One region of the Pseudoalteromonas sp. SWYJ118 genome, then DNA from elsewhere that is predicted to be linked to it. Evidence: predicted binding sites of a transcription regulator. Region 1 holds the regulator's gene; each other region holds the start of a gene.
The links. The regulator sigma-54, encoded in region 1, starts transcription at its own class of promoters, with help from an activator protein. The targets are predictions, from matches to a motif close to GTTGGCACGNNNNTNGNNT.
Positions count from the first base shown of each region.

Region 2: a site for sigma-54 is predicted at 3,379-3,397, ahead of I6F48_RS18380 (EF-hand domain-containing protein). Genes of this name have one in related genera too.
Region 3: a site for sigma-54 is predicted at 2,050-2,068, ahead of I6F48_RS16955 (TorF family putative porin). Genes of this name have one in related genera too.
Region 4: a site for sigma-54 is predicted at 3,110-3,128, ahead of I6F48_RS15440 (BON domain-containing protein). Genes of this name have one in related genera too.

Region 1 covers NZ_JADYXC010000001.1:102,898-107,561, reverse strand. Annotated here, with positions in the region: gene lptB (LPS export ABC transporter ATP-binding protein) at 1-495, shown strand, start outside; gene I6F48_RS00550 (RNA polymerase factor sigma-54) at 565-2,064, shown strand; gene hpf (ribosome hibernation promoting factor) at 2,091-2,378, shown strand; gene ptsN (PTS IIA-like nitrogen regulatory protein PtsN) at 2,383-2,835, shown strand; gene rapZ (RNase adapter RapZ) at 2,854-3,699, shown strand; gene I6F48_RS00530 (HPr family phosphocarrier protein) at 3,742-4,014, shown strand; gene mgtE (magnesium transporter) at 4,145-4,664, shown strand, end outside.
Region 2 covers NZ_JADYXC010000026.1:7,097-11,760, forward strand. Annotated here, with positions in the region: gene rsmB (16S rRNA (cytosine(967)-C(5))-methyltransferase RsmB) at 1-896, shown strand, start outside; gene trkA (Trk system potassium transporter TrkA) at 983-2,359, shown strand; gene I6F48_RS18370 (EF-hand domain-containing protein) at 2,441-2,656, opposite strand; gene I6F48_RS18375 (calmodulin) at 2,734-2,946, opposite strand; gene I6F48_RS18380 (EF-hand domain-containing protein) at 3,086-3,298, opposite strand; gene I6F48_RS18385 (flagellar brake domain-containing protein) at 3,763-4,422, opposite strand; gene I6F48_RS18390 (TrkH family potassium uptake protein) at 4,467-4,664, opposite strand, start outside.
Region 3 covers NZ_JADYXC010000021.1:69,355-74,018, reverse strand. Annotated here, with positions in the region: gene I6F48_RS16965 (hypothetical protein) at 27-692, shown strand; partial or broken gene I6F48_RS16960 (hypothetical protein) at 978-1,889, shown strand; gene I6F48_RS16955 (TorF family putative porin) at 2,167-2,853, shown strand; gene I6F48_RS16950 (Bor/Iss family lipoprotein) at 2,915-3,238, opposite strand; gene I6F48_RS16945 (Bor family protein) at 3,235-3,546, opposite strand; gene I6F48_RS16940 (ABC transporter permease/M1 family aminopeptidase) at 3,726-4,664, opposite strand, start outside.
Region 4 covers NZ_JADYXC010000018.1:12,694-17,357, reverse strand. Annotated here, with positions in the region: gene yaaA (peroxide stress protein YaaA) at 1-620, shown strand, start outside; gene I6F48_RS15450 (mechanosensitive ion channel family protein) at 742-1,698, shown strand; gene I6F48_RS15445 (hypothetical protein) at 1,939-2,622, shown strand; gene I6F48_RS15440 (BON domain-containing protein) at 2,716-3,036, opposite strand; gene srmB (ATP-dependent RNA helicase SrmB) at 3,309-4,535, opposite strand; gene I6F48_RS15430 (tRNA1(Val) (adenine(37)-N6)-methyltransferase) at 4,611-4,664, shown strand, end outside.

The DNA.
Region 1 (4,664 bases):
TTAGGCATTGGCTACTTACCGCAAGAGTCTTCAATATTCAGAAAGCTGACTGTTTATCAAAACTTAATGGCCATTTTAGAAACGCGCAAAGAGTTAAATAAACAAGCTAGAGAAGACACTCTCGATAAATTATTAGATGAATTTAGCATACAACACATTCGTGATAGCCAAGGTATGGCATTGTCGGGTGGCGAACGTCGTCGTGTTGAAATAGCACGTGCGCTGGCAGCAGATCCTAAATTTATATTACTGGATGAACCATTTGCAGGTGTTGACCCGATTTCGGTATTAGACATAAAGAAAATAATAGAACATCTTAAAAATCGTGGGATTGGTGTATTAATTACCGATCATAACGTAAGAGAAACCCTTGATGTTTGTGAAAAAGCCTACATTGTTTCTCATGGGGAGCTGATTGCATCAGGTACTCCAGAACACGTATTAAATGATAAAACAGTACGCGATGTTTACTTAGGCGAGCAATTTAGGCTGTAACATTTACGCCATGTCTTTAAGCATCTGCTAGTATTAATTATAACAACATAAAAGGATTGTTAGAGATACATGAGGCAATCACTACAGCTGCGCATGGGCCAGCAACTTACAATGACTCCACAGCTGCAACAAGCTATTCGTTTGTTGCAACTCAGTACATTGGATCTCCAGCAAGAAATACAAGAAGCTCTCGACAGCAACCCGCTATTAGAGGTTGAAGAAGCAGACTATTCAGAAGACGCTGCAGGTAAAAACGAGCAAAAAGCAGATACAGATGACATAACTGTTAGCGCATCTGCCGATGATGCTCCAAGCGAATACGAACAAGATAGTGGTGAAGCACTTGCAAAAGACACGCTAAGTGACGACATGGCTATGGATGTTAGTTGGGATGAGTACATGAGTGCCGCCCCAGCAGCATCATCGGGTCCGATGCCTGAAGACGAATCAATATACCAAGGCGCCTCTACTGAAACGCTCCATGAGTATTTAATGTGGCAGTTACAACTAACGCCATTTAGCCCTACAGACGAAGCTATTGCTATTGCTATTGTAGAAGCCGTCGATGATTCAGGTATTTTAACACTAAGCTGCGAAGAGATTTTAGAAAGCTTTAATCAAGAAAACGAAGATGATAACGAAGTCGAACTTGATGAAATTGAAGCTGTATTAAAACGCATCCAACTGTTTGATCCTGTTGGTATTGCTGCACGTAGTTTACAAGAGTGTTTGTGTATTCAGCTTAACCAGTTTGATAAAGAAACACCTTACATTAATGAAACAAAAATGATTTTAACCGAGCATATTGATTTATTAGCTGCTCGTGACTATCGTACATTAATGAAGAAAACTAAGCTCAAAGAAGAAGAGCTTAAGGAAGTAATGACATTAATACATACTCTTAGCCCTAAACCTGCAGATACTATTGTAAGAGAAGAATCTGAGTATGTTATTCCTGATGTGTCAGTTAAAAAAATTAAAGGCCGCTGGGTTGTTGAGTTAAACCCAGACAGCATGCCTAAAATTCGTGTTAATAGCCAATACGCGGCAATGTCTCGCACTGTAAAATCCAGTGGTGACAGCCAGTTTATTCGCTCGCATTTACAAGAAGCTAAATGGTTTATTAAAAGCTTAGAAAGTAGAAACGACACGCTATTAAAAGTGACAAATTGTATTGTTAAGCAACAACAAGGCTTTTTTGAACACGGTCCTGAAGCCATGAAACCAATGGTTTTAAATGATGTTGCTGAAATGGTAGAAATGCACGAATCAACAATTTCGCGCGTAACAACCCAAAAGTATATGCACACACCCCGTGGTATATTTGAGCTTAAATATTTTTTCTCAAGCCATGTAAGCACCGAAAACGGTGGTGAATGTTCATCTACAGCAATCCGTGCGCTTATCCGAAAATTAATCGCAGCAGAAAACTCAGCAAAACCATTGAGTGATAGCAAAATAGCGGATATATTGGCTGAGCAAGGAATTAAAGTAGCGAGACGTACAATCGCAAAATACCGCGAATCTCTGGCTATTCCACCGTCAAATCAGCGTAAAAGTTTGATTTAAGACGCAAAAAAAAGAGGGTAATGCTTATGCAACTAAACTTAACTGGTCGTCACGTAGAATTAACCGATTCACTAAGAGACTATATTAATACCAAATTTGCGAAGCTAGAAAGACACTCTGATCATATTAATAATGTTCATGTCATTCTCGATGTAGAAAAATTAAATCAAAAAGCAGAAGCCACCATACACGTAAGCGGTGCTGAGCTATTTGCCTCTACAGAACATCAAGATATGTATGCCGCCATTGACTCGTTGATCGACAAGCTCGATCGACAAGTAATTAAACACAAAGAGAAGCTTGCTCGACACTAATATGATGAAATTAAGCTCACTTATATGCCAGGACTGCAGCAAAGCTGCGGTCCTTTTTAATAGCAAAAAAAGAATTTTAGAGTTCATTAGCGAACTTGCTCACGACAAACTTCCGTATTTACCGCAACAAGATATTCTTAATGCTTTAATGAGCAGAGAAAAATTGGGTAGTACAGGTATAGGGCGTGGCATTGCCATTCCTCATGGAAGAATGAGCGGTGCAGAAGAGCCTTTGGCTTTAGTACTCGTTAGCGAAACTCCAATAAATTTTGATGCGATCGATAATCGCCCTGTTGATATTTTCGTCGCACTCATCGTACCAGATGGCGATAACCAGCAGCACTTAAAGACTCTAGCAACCATTGCTGATAAACTAAACAACAAAGATTTTTGTAAACAGTTACGCAGTGCAAAATCAGATACTGAGCTTTACCAAGTTATTGTCAATCAATCATAGTTTTATAAAGGGTGTTAAATGGAGTTAATTATCATAAGCGGCCGTTCTGGTTCTGGAAAGTCGGTTGCTTTACGCGTTGTAGAAGATTTAGGTTATTATTGCGTAGATAATATTCCAGTTAACTTGCTTCCTTCATTAGTTCGCAGTGTGTCTGATAGCTATGATAAAATTGCTGTTAGCATTGATGTGCGTAACATCCCTAAACAACAAGATGAATTTAACGATATTCTTGAATACTTGCCTGGCTTTGCAAAACCTACGTTATTTTATTTAGATAGCGACGATCAAACATTGATCAAACGTTTTTCTGAAACTCGTAGATTACACCCACTATCAATTGACTCGTTGCCTCTTGATTTAGCCATCAAAAAAGAAAAAGAATTACTTGATGTATTAATCACCCGCGCCGACTTTATGATAGATACAACTGATTTAAGCGTTCATCAACTTGCTGAATCTATTCGTGAAAAGATTTTAGGTAAAAAAGATAAGCAACTGATTGTCACGTTTGAATCGTTTGGTTTTAAATACGGTATACCAAAAGAAGCAGATTACGTATTTGATGCACGCTTTTTACCCAATCCACATTGGGAACCTGAATTAAAACCTTTAAATGGGTTAGATCAACCTGTTAAAGATTATTTGGCCAATCACAGCATAGTGCAAAAATTCACATGGCAAATTCAAACATTTGTACAAACGTGGTTACCGCACTTAGAGCGAAATAACCGCAGTTATTTAACCATTGCCATTGGGTGTACAGGCGGGCAACACCGCTCTGTATATTTAGCGCAAACTATCGGTGAAAGTTTTGCAATGACACATCCCAATGTGAAAATTCGCCATCGCGAACAAGAAAAATAATATAGCTGAATAATCACCTGTTCAGCTTAAGTAGAGTAAGTTATGCATTGTGAAGACACTTTTTTAATAAAAAACAAATTAGGATTGCACGCCAGAGCAGCCACCGTGCTTGCCCAATTGGCAGTGCAGTTTGATGCGACAATTACATTATTTCAAGATGACAAAGAAGCCGCAGGCGATAGCGTACTTGCACTAATGTTACTTGAAAGTAGCCAAGGCAAAGAAGTAAAAGTTGTATGCAAAGGCCCCGATTCTGAGCAAGCTTTACATGCTGTTGGAGAATTAATAGCACAACGTTTTAATGAACAAGAATAAACAGTTATAAAAATAATGCTCGCATTACTAATGCCCCAACTAAAACAGATATATAAAATAAATACGGTTAGTGACGCCAGTTAACTCACCTCTCCCCATAAAATAATATAAAAATTTATAAAGGACGCCAATGCCTGAAGCTTTTGAACAAGATTACCCACTACAGCAACTAAAACAGGTGACTAAGTCACTCAATAGTGGTCAATTTGTTCAAGTTAGGCGCATGCTCGCAAAAACAGCTCCTTGTGATACCGCATTATTATTAGAATCATCACCGCATAAAATTCGCCGACTCCTTTGGCAGTTGGTTGATCCTGATGTGCAAGGCGATGTTCTTGAAGAACTATCAGAAGATGTTCGTTTAGGCATTATTGCCCAAATGGAACCTAAGCACATTGCAGCCGCAACAGAAGATATGGGCCACGATGACTTAGGTGAAGTATTACGTAGTCTGCCGGACACCGTTTATAAAGACGTTGTTAGCGCGATGGACATTCAAGACCGTGAACGTGCAACACAAGCACTTTCGTATCAAGAGCGTTCTGCTGGCGCGCTAATGAACACCGATACGGTGACCATTCGCCCTGACGTTACGCTTGATGTTGTACTTAGGTATATTAGGCTACGTGGCGAGTTACCAGAAGGTACCG
Region 2 (4,664 bases), on a different contig from region 1:
AAAAAGCAAAGCTGATCCCTGTGTGCTTATACAACCACCCAAATTGGTTTATCAAACAAGTTAAAGAAGCCTATCCAGATAGCTGGGAAGAGATACTTGCAGAAAACCAACAACAAGCACCTATGTGGTTACGTGTAAATCAATCGCAATTTAGTACACAAGAATACAGCGATATGCTTAGCGCTAACGACATTGAACATACCTTAAACCCAGACTTTATAGATGGGATTAAGCTTGCCAAACCACGCGATGTATTTTCATTGCCTGAGTTTGATACGGGTGCATGTTCAGTACAAGATGCAGCAGCCCAACTTGCAGCACGCTTTTTAGAACCTAAAGCAGATGACTACATTTTAGATGCCTGTGCAGCACCTGGCGGTAAAACATGTCATATATTAGAGCTTGCTGATGCAGAAGTACTTGCACTTGATAGCGACGCAACTCGCCTTGAACGTGTTAAGCAAAACTTAACGCGTATTGGCTTAGGTGCAGACCTACAATGTGGCGATGCTTCACAACCACATACTTGGTGGGACGAAAAGTTATTTGATCGTATTTTGCTTGATGTACCTTGTTCGGCTACTGGCGTAATTCGCCGTCACCCTGATATAAAATGGTTACGTCGCGCATCAGACATCGAAGACTTATCTAAATTACAAAGCGATATTCTTGATAGCATTTGGCCTCTGTTAAAACCAGGCGGCACATTGGTATATGCTACGTGTTCGGTTCTTCCACAAGAAAACCAACAGCAAGTTGCTAAGTTTTTAGCTAATAACGATGACGTAGAGCATATTCCGCTACACGAAAACGATACCGTAACAACTCCTGGTTTACAGTTATTACCCGGTGAAAGTGATGGATTTTATTACGCTAAACTAGTTAAAAAAGCCTAATAGTCGTACACTGAATAGTTAGCCATTTATGAAATATTAAATGGCTATTTTTTTAATTAAATTATGGTCAATACCACGGGTAAATAATGAAAATAATTATACTCGGTGCCGGGCAAGTTGGTGCTACGCTTGCTGAAAACTTAGTTGGCGAACAAAACGAAATTACCGTTGTTGATATAGACGGTAACCGATTACGTGAACTTCAAGATAAGTACGACTTACAAGGGGTTATGGGCCACAGTGCGCATCCTGATGTATTACGCCGTGCAGGCGCTGAAGATGCCGATATGATTATAGCGGTAACCAGCTCAGATGAAGTGAACATGGTTGCATGCCAAGTGGCATACAGTATTTTTAAAACCCCCACTAAAATTGCCCGCATTCGCTCAGAGCAATATTTAAAATACCGCGAAAAGCTATTTCAAAACGATGATTTACCAATCGATCATTACATTGCCCCAGAAGCACTGGTCACTAAGTATATTCGCCGTTTAATTGACTACCCTGGTGCTCTGCAAGTATTGCAGTTTGCCGATGGCATGCTCTCGTTAGTCGCCGTAAAAGCTTACTATGGTGGTTTATTAGTAGGTTATGCGTTATCAGCACTTAAAGAACATATTCCTAATGTAGAAACTCGTGTTGCCGCTATTTATCGCCAGGGTAAAGCAATCAAACCACTGGGTACCACCGTTATTGAAGCCGACGACGAAGTATTCTTTATTGCCGCAACAAAACATATACGCGCAGTAATGAACGAGCTACAAAAACTTGAGCGTTCGTACAAAAAAATTATGATCGCTGGTGGCGGTAACATTGGTGCAGGCCTTGCCCGCTCACTTGAAAAAAATCACACCGTTAAATTAATTGAGCGCAGTAAAGAACGTGCCGAGCAGCTCTCAGAAATGCTCGACAACACGGTCGTTTTTTGTGGTGATGCATCTGATCAAGAACTACTTTCAGAAGAACATATAGAACAAGTTGATGTATTTATTGCCGTAACCAACGACGATGAAGCAAATATTATGTCGGCCATGCTTGCAAAGCGTATGGGCGCACAGAAAACCATGGTGCTTATTCAACGTGGAGCTTACGTTGATTTAGTACAAGGCGGCGAAATAGATATTGCCATATCACCGCAACAAGCCACTATATCAGCGCTATTAACTCACGTACGACGTGGTGATATTGTTAATGTGTATTCACTGCGTAAAGGTGCGGCAGAAGCTATTGAAGCCGTTGCCCATGGTGATGAAAATACATCTAAAGTGGTTGGCCGTGCAATTGCCGATATAAAACTTCCAGCGGGTACCACTATTGGCGCAATAGTACGTAATGACGATGTACTGATAGCCCACGACGATACAATTATTATGTCGGGCGATCATGTCATCATGTTTTTAATCGACAAAAAACACATTACCGTTGTAGAAAAACTATTCCAAGTAAGTGCTATATTCCTTTAACTAGTTACTCTAATTAGTTAATTTAATACACAAAAAAGCCGCTGATTAAGGCGGCTTTAATGGAGTATGCTTAAATATTGATTACTGTACTTTTGAAAACTCTTCTTTAGAGATTTCACCATTACCATCAGTATCCAAATCATCAAAAATCTTTACAAGCTGAGGGTTAACCTTCGCTTCTTCCATTGTAATAGCACCGTTACCATCTGCATCAAAAGAGGCAAAATCTACTGCGGCATATGCTGCTGATGAAGATGCTAAAACGATAACTGCAAGTGTTGTATTTAATGTTTTCATAATAATATTCCTAGTAATATGGGAAGTCCTTTTCAAAGATCCCTGACTGTGAAAAATGTTTAATCTGAAAAGATTAATTAGTAATTAGCGAATTCTTCTTTAGAAAGCTCGCCGCTACCGTCGGTATCTAGCTCAATAAATTCAGCCATTAAATCTGTATCGACTGCCGCTTCGCTTGGGCTAATTGTGCCGCTACCATCGATATCAAGGCTGTCAAAATCTGATGCTGCAAATGCAGCGGAAGAAGATGCTAGTACTATAAGTGCTAATGCTTTATTTAAATGTTTCATAACTTAATCCTTCAATGTTCTATCAAAAAAATTGCTTCGTTTAACTTAAAACGTAATTTTTCACTTCCTTGTTATCCTCTTTCGTAAGCTCCCTTGCCTACTTAGGTGTCTTTGGCAACTCAGGATAAATACTTTTTAATTAAGCTTCTGAAAATTCTTCTTTTGATAACTCACCATTTTGGTCAGTATCAAGCTCAGAAAACATGCTCATTAGCTTTGCATCAACTGATGCTTCTGCTTGGCTAATTGTGCCACTGCCGTCTACATCCAGTGTGTCAAAATCTGTTGCAGCAAAAGCGGCTGAAGAAGATGCAATAGCGATAAGTGCTAAAGTTTTATTAATGCTTTTCATAATATGTATCCTTCAAATTTATGTGTGTGCGATTAAGTATTTCACTTTGAATCACGATTTCGTTCAGTACACTTAGACTATTACAACTTAGATGCCAACATTTAAAAGCTATTAATTTTCAATAAGTTAAATATAAAACGTACAACAAGAAGGCGTTTTTAGAATAGTTATTGTTGCCCTTTAGCAACACGTTTTAAAGAGATGACATTAAAGTCATTAAAAACATATAGTTATGTTTATATAAAAAGATACATTTTTAAGTGTACGGTTTTAAAAGGAGGGATTTTAAAGAATAATTGAGATAAATTTTAACGAGGAAGCTTTAATAACAAAAAATAAGCTGTAAAAAATAATACGTAATCAGTTGTTTTATTTAAATAATAATTTTAATTATGAAAGAGAAAAAAACATTTTATAAATACTGACGTAAAATGCCTTTTTGTTGCAAATAAGCGAAAACCTATTTATTCAACGGTAGGCTCAAGCGCAGAAGGGTCTATAAAATGCTCTTTCATAAAGGCTTTCATTTCATCCTCGCTTGCTAGTAGCTTAATTCCACAGTGCACACCTGCGGCATGCTCTTTAACACTGCAAATTTCACCTTCAAAATCTTTATCACTGCTATTAAGTACGACAGTGCATTGCATATCTTTAATACTTTCAACTTGCTGATCGCCTCTAATATCAAACATTACACCAGTGAGTGAAATGTCTTTAATAAGGCCTTCAAGTACCCTATCGTCACTTAGTTTTAGCTTTGCAGGTAATAAGGTAGGTATGCGTGTTTGTGAGCGTAGCGCAAATAACTGCACTTGCTTTGGAAAGTTTATAAACACGAGTTTAGCGGGATGAGAGGCTACCGACATAATTTGCTGGCGAAACGCAATAACTTGCCCACCACTACCTTCAATAAGCGCTCTTACAACAACCATTACGCCATCACGTAAATAGTCACTCGCCACAGGTAAACGCTTTGCATTGGGATAATTTAAAATAATAAACTGTTTATCGAGTAAACCAACTAATTCAGTTTTAACACGCTTACTGCTTGTAGGTGTTAATATTTCTAGGTCGACTAAGCTGCCTACACTTATATGCTTTAGCTTTTCTAAATTTGTTGGCATATCCCTTTCCCACTAACTTGTATTTTAAAATTCAAATGGCTCGTTTAACCACGCCAAAATGTAGGCGTAAATAGTACTAATAAAGTAAATATTTCTAAACGACCAAACACCATTGCAATGGTAAGCAACCATTTAGCACCATCGGTTATAGCGCCATAATGCGATGCTACATCACCCAGACCTGGACCTAAGTTATTTAAACAAGCCGCAGTGGCTGAGAACGCAGTTATGTTATCCATACC
Region 3 (4,664 bases), on a different contig from region 1:
TGCCTTTCTCTTCTAAGGATAGTAAAATGAAATACATATTTTTAATTGCACTTGTTTTTGTCGCCATTCTTGGTATTGGTATTTTAAACACTGGGCAGCCTTCAGATCCTCCGCTAACCCACATACAACCAACTGATGAAGCCATTCTTAGTAATGAAAAAGCTAAGCCTCCAATTGAGCCAAACACCCTATTAAGTAAAGCCTCTGAACCATCTGTCAAACAGCACAAAGTTGTAGAGCAAAAAGTGGCAGCGATATCTAAATTGCCTATTTCAAGCCCTAACGCTTTCTCTGAAGAATTTGTTTCAACTGAGGGTGGAAAAGAATTTGTTTCAACAAAAGCATTGGACGACGTATTTAAAAATGATACTTCAATATTACTGCAGCGTATGTCTAATATTGAATACTCTGAAATAGCACAAATACGTAAAGATAAGCTAAACGATTTTATTCTAAATGAATTAAAAGACGTCACTATTTTACAGCAAGATCTAGAGTGTGCAGGGAAGGTTTGCGCACTAGAACTTACTTATACACAAAGTAGTAATCAAGCATCTATTGAGGCTCTTTCAAGTTTTTCTAAAAACTATTCTTTTCAGCAATTTACTGAAACCGAAAGTGGTGATAAAAAATTAAAAGCATTATATATTGAAACTGAAGACCCTAGCCTATTAACTCTTTTAAATAACTAATTCACGCTGACAAGTATAATACTTAAAGCTATTTTCAGTCCTATATTAGAGTCTAGTTTTCCTGCTATAAAGCAGTAAAGCTAGACCCCATAAGTATATTAAGTCACGAATAACCGGCATCAATCACTGCCCACTTTTAAAAATACCAAAGAATAGCTCACGTCCACTATTTTATGGTATCAAGCTGGGTTCATTTGTTTTATAACAATCTCTGCAGCTTTAAGGCTAAATAATATTTAAGTATGCGCCGTTTGCCATGCTGAGTGAATTCTCATTACAGGGCAAGCGATTAGCTTTTTACAGGCTAAAGCTTTACGTATTGCTCCTTGGCCTGTTGTAAGTGTATTTGTAGAACAACACAAAGACGTTATTGCACTTGATGAACAGCTTCGCTTAGTAGACTACATTAAAAGCATTCGTGAACAATCTCTTAAAGATATGATCCCTGAAGACTTACTTGCGTTTAGCGGTAAGCACATGGCATCACTTGATCCAAGCACATACAACTTTGACGTTGAATGGTTTGCATCTACAAAGAGTGCAAAGAGCTTCCATCAAATGCTTGGTGATTTACCAGGTGCTTTTGATGATGCACTAGTGAATATTCCACTTGAAGGTGATATTACTCAATATGAGTATCAACAATTTGTTGCTGCTTATTCAAAAATATTCACCGACAACAACGAAAAACCAACACTTGCGCCTGCAACACGACTGCTTGCAATGCGTCGCCCTGATTTATTTACTCCGATTACAAATAATCGATTAGATGCTTTATGTGGTGCCCTTGGTGTTTCTAAACTTAAAAATAGTGATTTTGAGCGTTACTGGCAAGATATCGTAAAAGGTATTCAAGCTATGTCATGGTACAAAATGGCTAAACCTAGTAATGAGTTAGAAGAACAATTAGTTGCTATTAAAGCGCTAATCCCATGTTTCTTTCACTATGCTGATGCTAAAACACCAGATAACTCTAACTACATTAAACTGCTAACCAAGCCTAAACGTACTACAACTACAACAGGTAAAACTCAGCGTAGAGGTAAAGAGTCTGCAGAAATTTTAGTAGACCGTGCTCTTGCTGCTGACGATATTCCTGAACACATTCGCAGTAAACGTGATTCAATTGTGAGTGAAGTACAAAAAGGTCGCAGCGTAAACGAAACAATTAGCCTTATGCGCACTATATTCGGCTAAAACCTTCTAATTTAGCCGTACTTTTATGGTGCGGCTAGGTTAATTTATGCACCAGCAATGTGCGCAACATCTTCCTTCATGTTATATCCCCATCCTATTCATAAAATTCAAGCTCATGTTTTTAATAAATAAAAAATAATTTTTAATAAAAAATAATGAAGCTGGCACATACAGTGCAATTATCCCGTTAGTTAAACAATAAAAAGCCGTCAGCCTAAAGGTTCCGATTACATAATAAAAACCTTGGCGAGCAAAAATCATATAACGGGAAATGGACATGCTAAAACTAAAAAAAACCATCGCTATAAGTGCTATAGCATTAATGGGCGCAACATCTTTAACATCTACAGCTGTGCATGCTGAAGTAACTGCTAATGCAGCGGCAACATCAAACTACTTATGGCGCGGTCAAGAGCAAACTGGGGGCGATGCAGCTATTTCAGGCGGTATTGATTACGCCAATGAATCGGGCTTTTATGCAGGTACTTGGGCTTCAAATGCATCGTGGGCAGATGAAATGACCTATGAGCTTGATTTATACGCAGGCTTTGGTGGCGACATTAACGAAAGCGTTAGCTACGATGTTGGCTATATTTATTACGCTTACCCAGATGCCGCTTCTGAGGCTGACGCAGATTTCTCTGAAATTTACGGTAGCATCAGTGTTGAAGGCTTTACCTTTGGTGCTTCAGTACTTGCAACATCAGCTGCAAGTGGTGATGGTACAGACTTTGGTGATTCACTTTACTTAACTGCAGATTATGGTTTTGCTGTTGGTAGTAACGGTACTGAAATGGCGCTTCACCTAGGTCATTACTCAGGTGACTTTATTGGTGATGACAATATTCTAGATTACGGTGTATCTATTTCGAAAGACGGTTTTACTTTTGGTTTATCTGATACAGATATGGATGATTCAGATATTAAAGCTTACGTTGCTTATTCTGTAGACTTTAATTTATAAGAAAGAATGTGTTACTTGCTGCAACACGAAGGGCCTTTTGGCCCTTTTCTCGTTCATAAAGTTATTTAAATGGTACCTTATTACATTGTACTTCCACTGTTTTAGGGTACCAAGCTGGTCCAATTTGATTTACAACTACCTCAGCTAAACCATTAGTAAACGATTTATACGTATGAACGCTTTGCCATTCACCTTGTGGGCAATGTGTTGTTAAATCTAACGGCTCTGATCCCTCGTACAACGCAAGTGCAAAATTATGATGCCACTGTGAGCTTTTTAGCGTTTTATTGCTTACTTTGCTTTGTGCTCCGTTATCAAAGTAAATATTTGTACATCCCGTTAATATAATAAATGTACAACTGGCCACAAGTAGCTTGATACTCATAATGTTTCCCCTATTACTTGCTCTTGGCACCACACTTTAATGGTATGAGGCGAGTATATTCCAAGCGTAATTAAACTCAGCGCTCCATCACCAAAGGTTTGCTGTGACTGCATTTGAGTAACGGATGTACTTAAACAAATTTGTTTTACATCTACGCGTTGCTCGCCTACCAATCCCCAAAAGTAAAATGAGCGACTATCTTCGTAATTAGCTTGGCTCGTTATTTTTGCTGTTGCCTGTGGCTGAATGGTTACCGCAGAACAAGCACTCAGGCTTAATGCTATCGCCCCTATAATTAATGGTTTCATACTCTTTCTTATAAACTAAATACCAGTAAGGTAACTTTATAAGAGAACATAAAATATTAGCGTAAAAAGCTGTGGGGAATATGTAGAAACGCTATGAAGTTTTATACAGTTTATTACACATAAAGGCCGCATAAAGGCGGCCTTTAAATTAGTCAGTTTAAGTGGTTAGTAGATAGACCTTAAAATTTAGCTAGGTTATTTTTACTATCCTTATCGACTAGCTTAATGTAAGGATCGACCCCCGCAAATAATGGCTTTTCTTTTACTTTAAGCTCAATCGTATTAATACCTGATACTATTTGGTGCTTTTGAGAGTAAATAACAAAATCTTCAGCTAGTAGGTTTTCAGGGTCATCGCTAAACAACGCAATATCAATTAGCTCATCGAGCGGCTGTTCAGTTTCTTCACCTTGGCCATCCGCACGCTGTTTAACGGCTTCTACGCTAAGTGTTACAGTATAAAAACCTTCGCTATCAACGCTATCTGTAACTGACACCTCTTTCATCTCAAGCTCATACAGTGTTATGTATTTAAACTGATCGTCAATAAAGCTTTGTTCGGCTTGTGTTGCGTCTTGTTTTAAATAGCTAAGTAAATCAAGTGTTGTTGGGTATGGTGTTGATTGGTACTGAAACTCATTTAAAAATGCTTTGAGTGCATCATTTAAACGTTTTTCACCTAAACGATCATAAATCGCCATCATTACCACAGATCCTTTATTGTAATGAAGATATTGTTGAGACTGCGTTTTATATAGTGGCATTTCTTCAAAGGCTTCCCCTGTACGCCCTATTAAGTACCTATCAAGCTCATATTTTAAAAACTTACGTAGCTTCTCTGCGCCAAAGCGTTTTTCGAGCACCATAAGCGCACTGTACTGTGAAAGCGTTTCTGACATAACTGCGCTCCCCTCAACATTCGCTCCCGACACTTGATGCCCCCACCATTGGTGCGCTACTTCATGTGCGGTAACATAGTAAGGGTAGTCAACTTTACTCTCATCTCTTAAGTCTGTAATAAACCCCATGCTTTCTGAGTAAGGGACTGTATTGGCAAAACTTTGTGCAAACGAGCGATACTTAGGAAATTCAATAATACGTAGCTGTTTATGCTGATA
Region 4 (4,664 bases), on a different contig from region 1:
ACAAGCTATCTGGGCTTAACGCAGCACGCTTTAGCGAGTGGGCGCAGCCGTTTACACAAAGTAATGCTAAACAAGCAGTGCTTGCCTTTAATGGCGATGTATACGGCGGTTTAGATGCAAGCACGCTTAAAGCTAGCGAGCTTGATTATGCACAAAACCACTTACGTATCCTTTCTGGCTTATATGGCTTATTAAAACCACTTGATTTAATGCAAGCTTACCGCCTAGAAATGGGCACCAAGCTTGAAAACTCGCGTGGCAAAAACTTATACGAGTTTTGGGGCAGCGTAATAGCAAATAAACTAAATGACGTATTAAAAGCACAAGACGCACAATACCTAGTTAACCTTGCTTCAAACGAATACTTTAAAGCGGTAGATAAAAAAGCGCTTAATGCACAAATTATTACCCCACACTTTAAAGACTGTAAAAACGGTCAATACAAAGTAATTAGCTTTTACGCTAAAAAAGCACGCGGCATGATGGCGCGCTACATTATCGAAAATAAAGTAACGCAGTTAAGCCAACTTAAAGAGTTTACGGTAGCAGGTTATTACTTTAGCCCAGAGGCAACAGTTAAAGAGCTTGAGCCGGTATTTATGCGCGACGAACAAAATTAGGTTTATAAGCTTAAATAAAAAACTTAAAAGCCATGCATTGCATGGCTTTTTTGATGTTGGCGTTATATTTGCAATCTCATCTAATATTAATGAGAACACTAATTAAATAGGTGCAAATAAAATGATCAGCATTCCGTCAATTGACGAAGCCGAAAAACTAATAGAAGAAAAGCTCGGAGGGTGGTTTGATGTTGTAATAAGTCATATCCCTAATTTTATAGTTGCGATACTGATCGCAATTGTGTTTTCAATATTGGCACGCTTTGCTGGCAAGCTGATGAAAAACGTATTACGCCGCTCACTCGACTCAAAACAAATTGCCGACTTAATGGCGTCAATTTTTAAAGTTATTGTGTTGTGTATAGGCTTATTTATAGCGCTCGATTTTGTTGGCTTAAAAGGCACTGTTACCTCACTGCTTGCTGGTGCGGGTATTGTTGGTTTAGCAATTGGTTTTGCGTTTCAAGATATGACCGAAAACTTAATAGCCGGTATTGCTATGGGTGTACGCAAACCATTCAAAACAGGCGACGTAATAGAAACCGATGACGTGTTTGGTTCAATACATTCTATAAACCTACGTAACACGCTAATAGAGAGCTTTTATGGGCAGTTAATACTGGTACCAAACAAAGTATTATTTAGAAATGTACTAAAAAATTACACCACGCTAGGTGTTAGGCGCATAGAAGTACCTGTAGGTATTTCGTACGGCGACGACATAGAAAAAGCAAAGGACGTTATAGTCGAAAAAATAAATGAATTTGACTTCGTAATACGTAAAGACGAAACCGCTGTATACGCCGAAGGTTTTGGCGACAGCAGCATTAACTTACTGGTGTGGTTTTGGATTAAATACCCAGGTGAGCCTGACTTTATGACGGTACGCCACAAAGGTGTTGTTGCCGTTAAGCAGGCACTCGATGAGGCTGACATTAGTATTCCATTCCCAATTCGTACTTTAGATTTTGGTATTAAAGGGGGCGAAAAACTCGATGCCATGATAAGCGACAAAATAAGCCAGCAGTCATCAAATAAAGACAGTAGCGACGGTACTGACTCTAACCAAAGTGAGTAATTTAGTTAAAGCTCATTAGGCAAAAGCATTGGGAAATAGTTACTTACCAACAGCGCATTTTTACAGAGTAAAAAATGCGCTTTTTAATTAGTTCAAGTCACTTTTCTTTATTCATTAATTATTTTCTCCAGCAGATTTTGTAACGTATTTTTTATAAGGTAAGTTTCCCTTTTATCTATTTATTATGCAATTATTGGTTATACAAGGTGTATTTTTTTTAGATATTAGGGTTACAAACAAATGAAGTTAAGGATTAAATGGTTTACAAAAATAATTTTATTTTCAAGCCTAGTTATTAGCTTTATTTCAGTAGGTAACGAATATAATGCTAAATATGATGTGAGTTATAAATTAAATATAGATAACAATACCGCTGAAATACTTTTTCTCGATAAAAACAAAAACCTTACCTCTACATTAATCTTACTAAATAAAGCGGCATATATTGAAAAAGAGAAGTTACGAGAGTTTTGTAGCTCAGATGATGTTTTATGCCCTAGAAAAAGTTATGAAAGTAACGTTATCACTTGGTCACCTGATAATGAATATTTAGCTGTGTTTGTGGGTAATACAAAAGGGTTTTGGTTTATCCCCAGTAAAGAGATAACAAAAGCCGCATTCAATAAAAATAATGTAGTTAAAGTCGGCGTACATACTCAAAACGATAAAATAAATATTGCTCTATTTCATGGCGCGGCAGGATGGGTTGATAATCATCATTACGTTTTTTCAGCGGGTTTAAGTGGTGACAATTTTGTTTATAAGTTTAACCCAAAAACAAAGGAACTTAAGGGTTTTCCTTTTGAGCTAAATGAAGATTCTACGGTAAGCAGTTTTAAAGAAGTTTTTGTTGAAAGTTTTAATTCACAAAAAAGTAGTTTTAAATTAAGTGATGTTATTCAACAACTAGATAAATTGAAATAACTACAAAAAATAAACATAAAAAAGCGCAGCTTGTGTTGGAGTAACAAGCCGCGCTTATGAATTAGTTATACAAATAAGTTTATGTGGTGCGTATTAAATAACGCTAATTTTGTTACGAATGATTTTAACCCCATCCATATTTTCTAAAAACTTTTGAGCCAGTGCGCGCTGAAAACCAGTTTGTGCTTCACCGTATAAATCTACTTCACCATTTTTTACCTGCACGCGAATATCACTTAACGCTAGGTTAGGATTAGTTCGTAGGGTGTTGGTGATAGCTTGTTGTAAGTTAGGTTGAGTGGCTACACTGCTTACTACGGCCATGTTGGTTGCTGCACTTACTTTTGTAGCGCAAGCTAATAAAAATAAACAACAAAATGATACTAAAGCGATAGTTAACTTGAAGCGGTTCATAACTTAATCCTTACATTACGGTGAATAGTGCAGCCACAATATGGAAATTCCATCGGCTAGGTTATCTTTGTAGTTACAATTTCGGTGCCAATATTAACGCTATGAAATATAAGGGAATTTTATTAAGTGGGAATTCAGGTGGGCAAAAATTACATTTAAATGAGTATGAGTTACATGCTTGGGTTACATATGTAACAGGTACAAACAGCAGAGCCTGCAAGGCTTGCATTAAAAAGCCGACAAAAGTCGGCTTAGTATAAAAATGTTTTAGGTTACTTTTTCTTTTTAACCTTAGCCTTTTTCTTGGCTTTCATTTTTACTGGATCTTTACGTTTTTTAGCCGGTGGCTTAGCTTCTTTATGCTGTGGCTCGACACCTCTAATTACACGGCGTTTTAATTTTTGTTCAACGTAGCGCTCTACTTTATATAAAATACCAATATCGTGTGCTTCAACTAGCGATATTGCTATCCCTTTTTTACCAGCACGGCCAGTACGACCAATACGGTGTACATATACGTCGGCAGTACGCGGCATATCAAAGTTAATAACGTGGCTGATGTCAGATACATCAATACCACGTGCAGCTACGTCGGTAGCAACTAATATGCTTGTTTTGCCACTGTGGAAGTTTTCCATGGCTTTCATACGTTTGTCTTGTGGCATTTCGCCGCGTAACCACGCCGCTTTTACATCATTAGTTGTAAGTTCGCCAATCAATGTTTCTAAGCGTTCGCGAGTTTTAACAAACACAATCGCTTTAGTTACGTCAGGGTTTTTTAGCGTATTAACTAATAATTCAAGTTTGTGATGATAATCGTCGGCTAAATGTACCCATTGGTGAATTTTAGCTTTTTCTTTACGTGACGATTCGGCTTCTAATAGAGCTGGGTCGCTTAATGTTTTTTCAGCAAACCTTTCTACGCTGTCACCTTCAAGTGTTGCTGAGAATAAAAAACATTGGCGACGATTTTTAGCTTCGTCACAAATACGGCTCATTTCTTTTTTGAAACCCATATCTAACATGCGATCTGCTTCATCAATAATAAGCATTTCTACGTGTTCAGCATGAAAGTTTTCGGTTTCTAGGTATTCCATTAATCGACCTGGTGTGGCGATTAAAATATCATTATTTTTTTCAAAAATTTCTTTATGCGTGCCGTAGTTAATACCGCCTGTTACTACACCAATTTTTAGGTGTGTGCGTTTAGCTAGCAGTTCACATTGTTCATGAATTTGATAAGCCAGCTCACGAGTCGGGGTCATAACGAGTACGCGCGCAAAACCAGGGTCACGACGTGGGAAATCCAGTAAGTACTGAATAGCCGGAATTAAAAATGCCGCTGTTTTACCTGTACCAGTAGGCGCAGATGCTAAAATATCGCGCCCCTGTAGTGCTTCAGGAATAGCTTGTTGTTGAATGCTGGTTGGCGTCTCGTAGCCCATTTTATTAATGGCATCGAGTAGCTTGTTATCAAGATCAAATTCAGAAAATTGCATAGAGTGTCTAAAATAAGGGACAATTACCCTGATTATACGCGCTATGCTGCGCTTGGTGAATGAAAAGGTGAAAAAATGTCTGGTTTTGTATTTAAACAATTTAAAGTTGAACACGACCACTGTGCAATG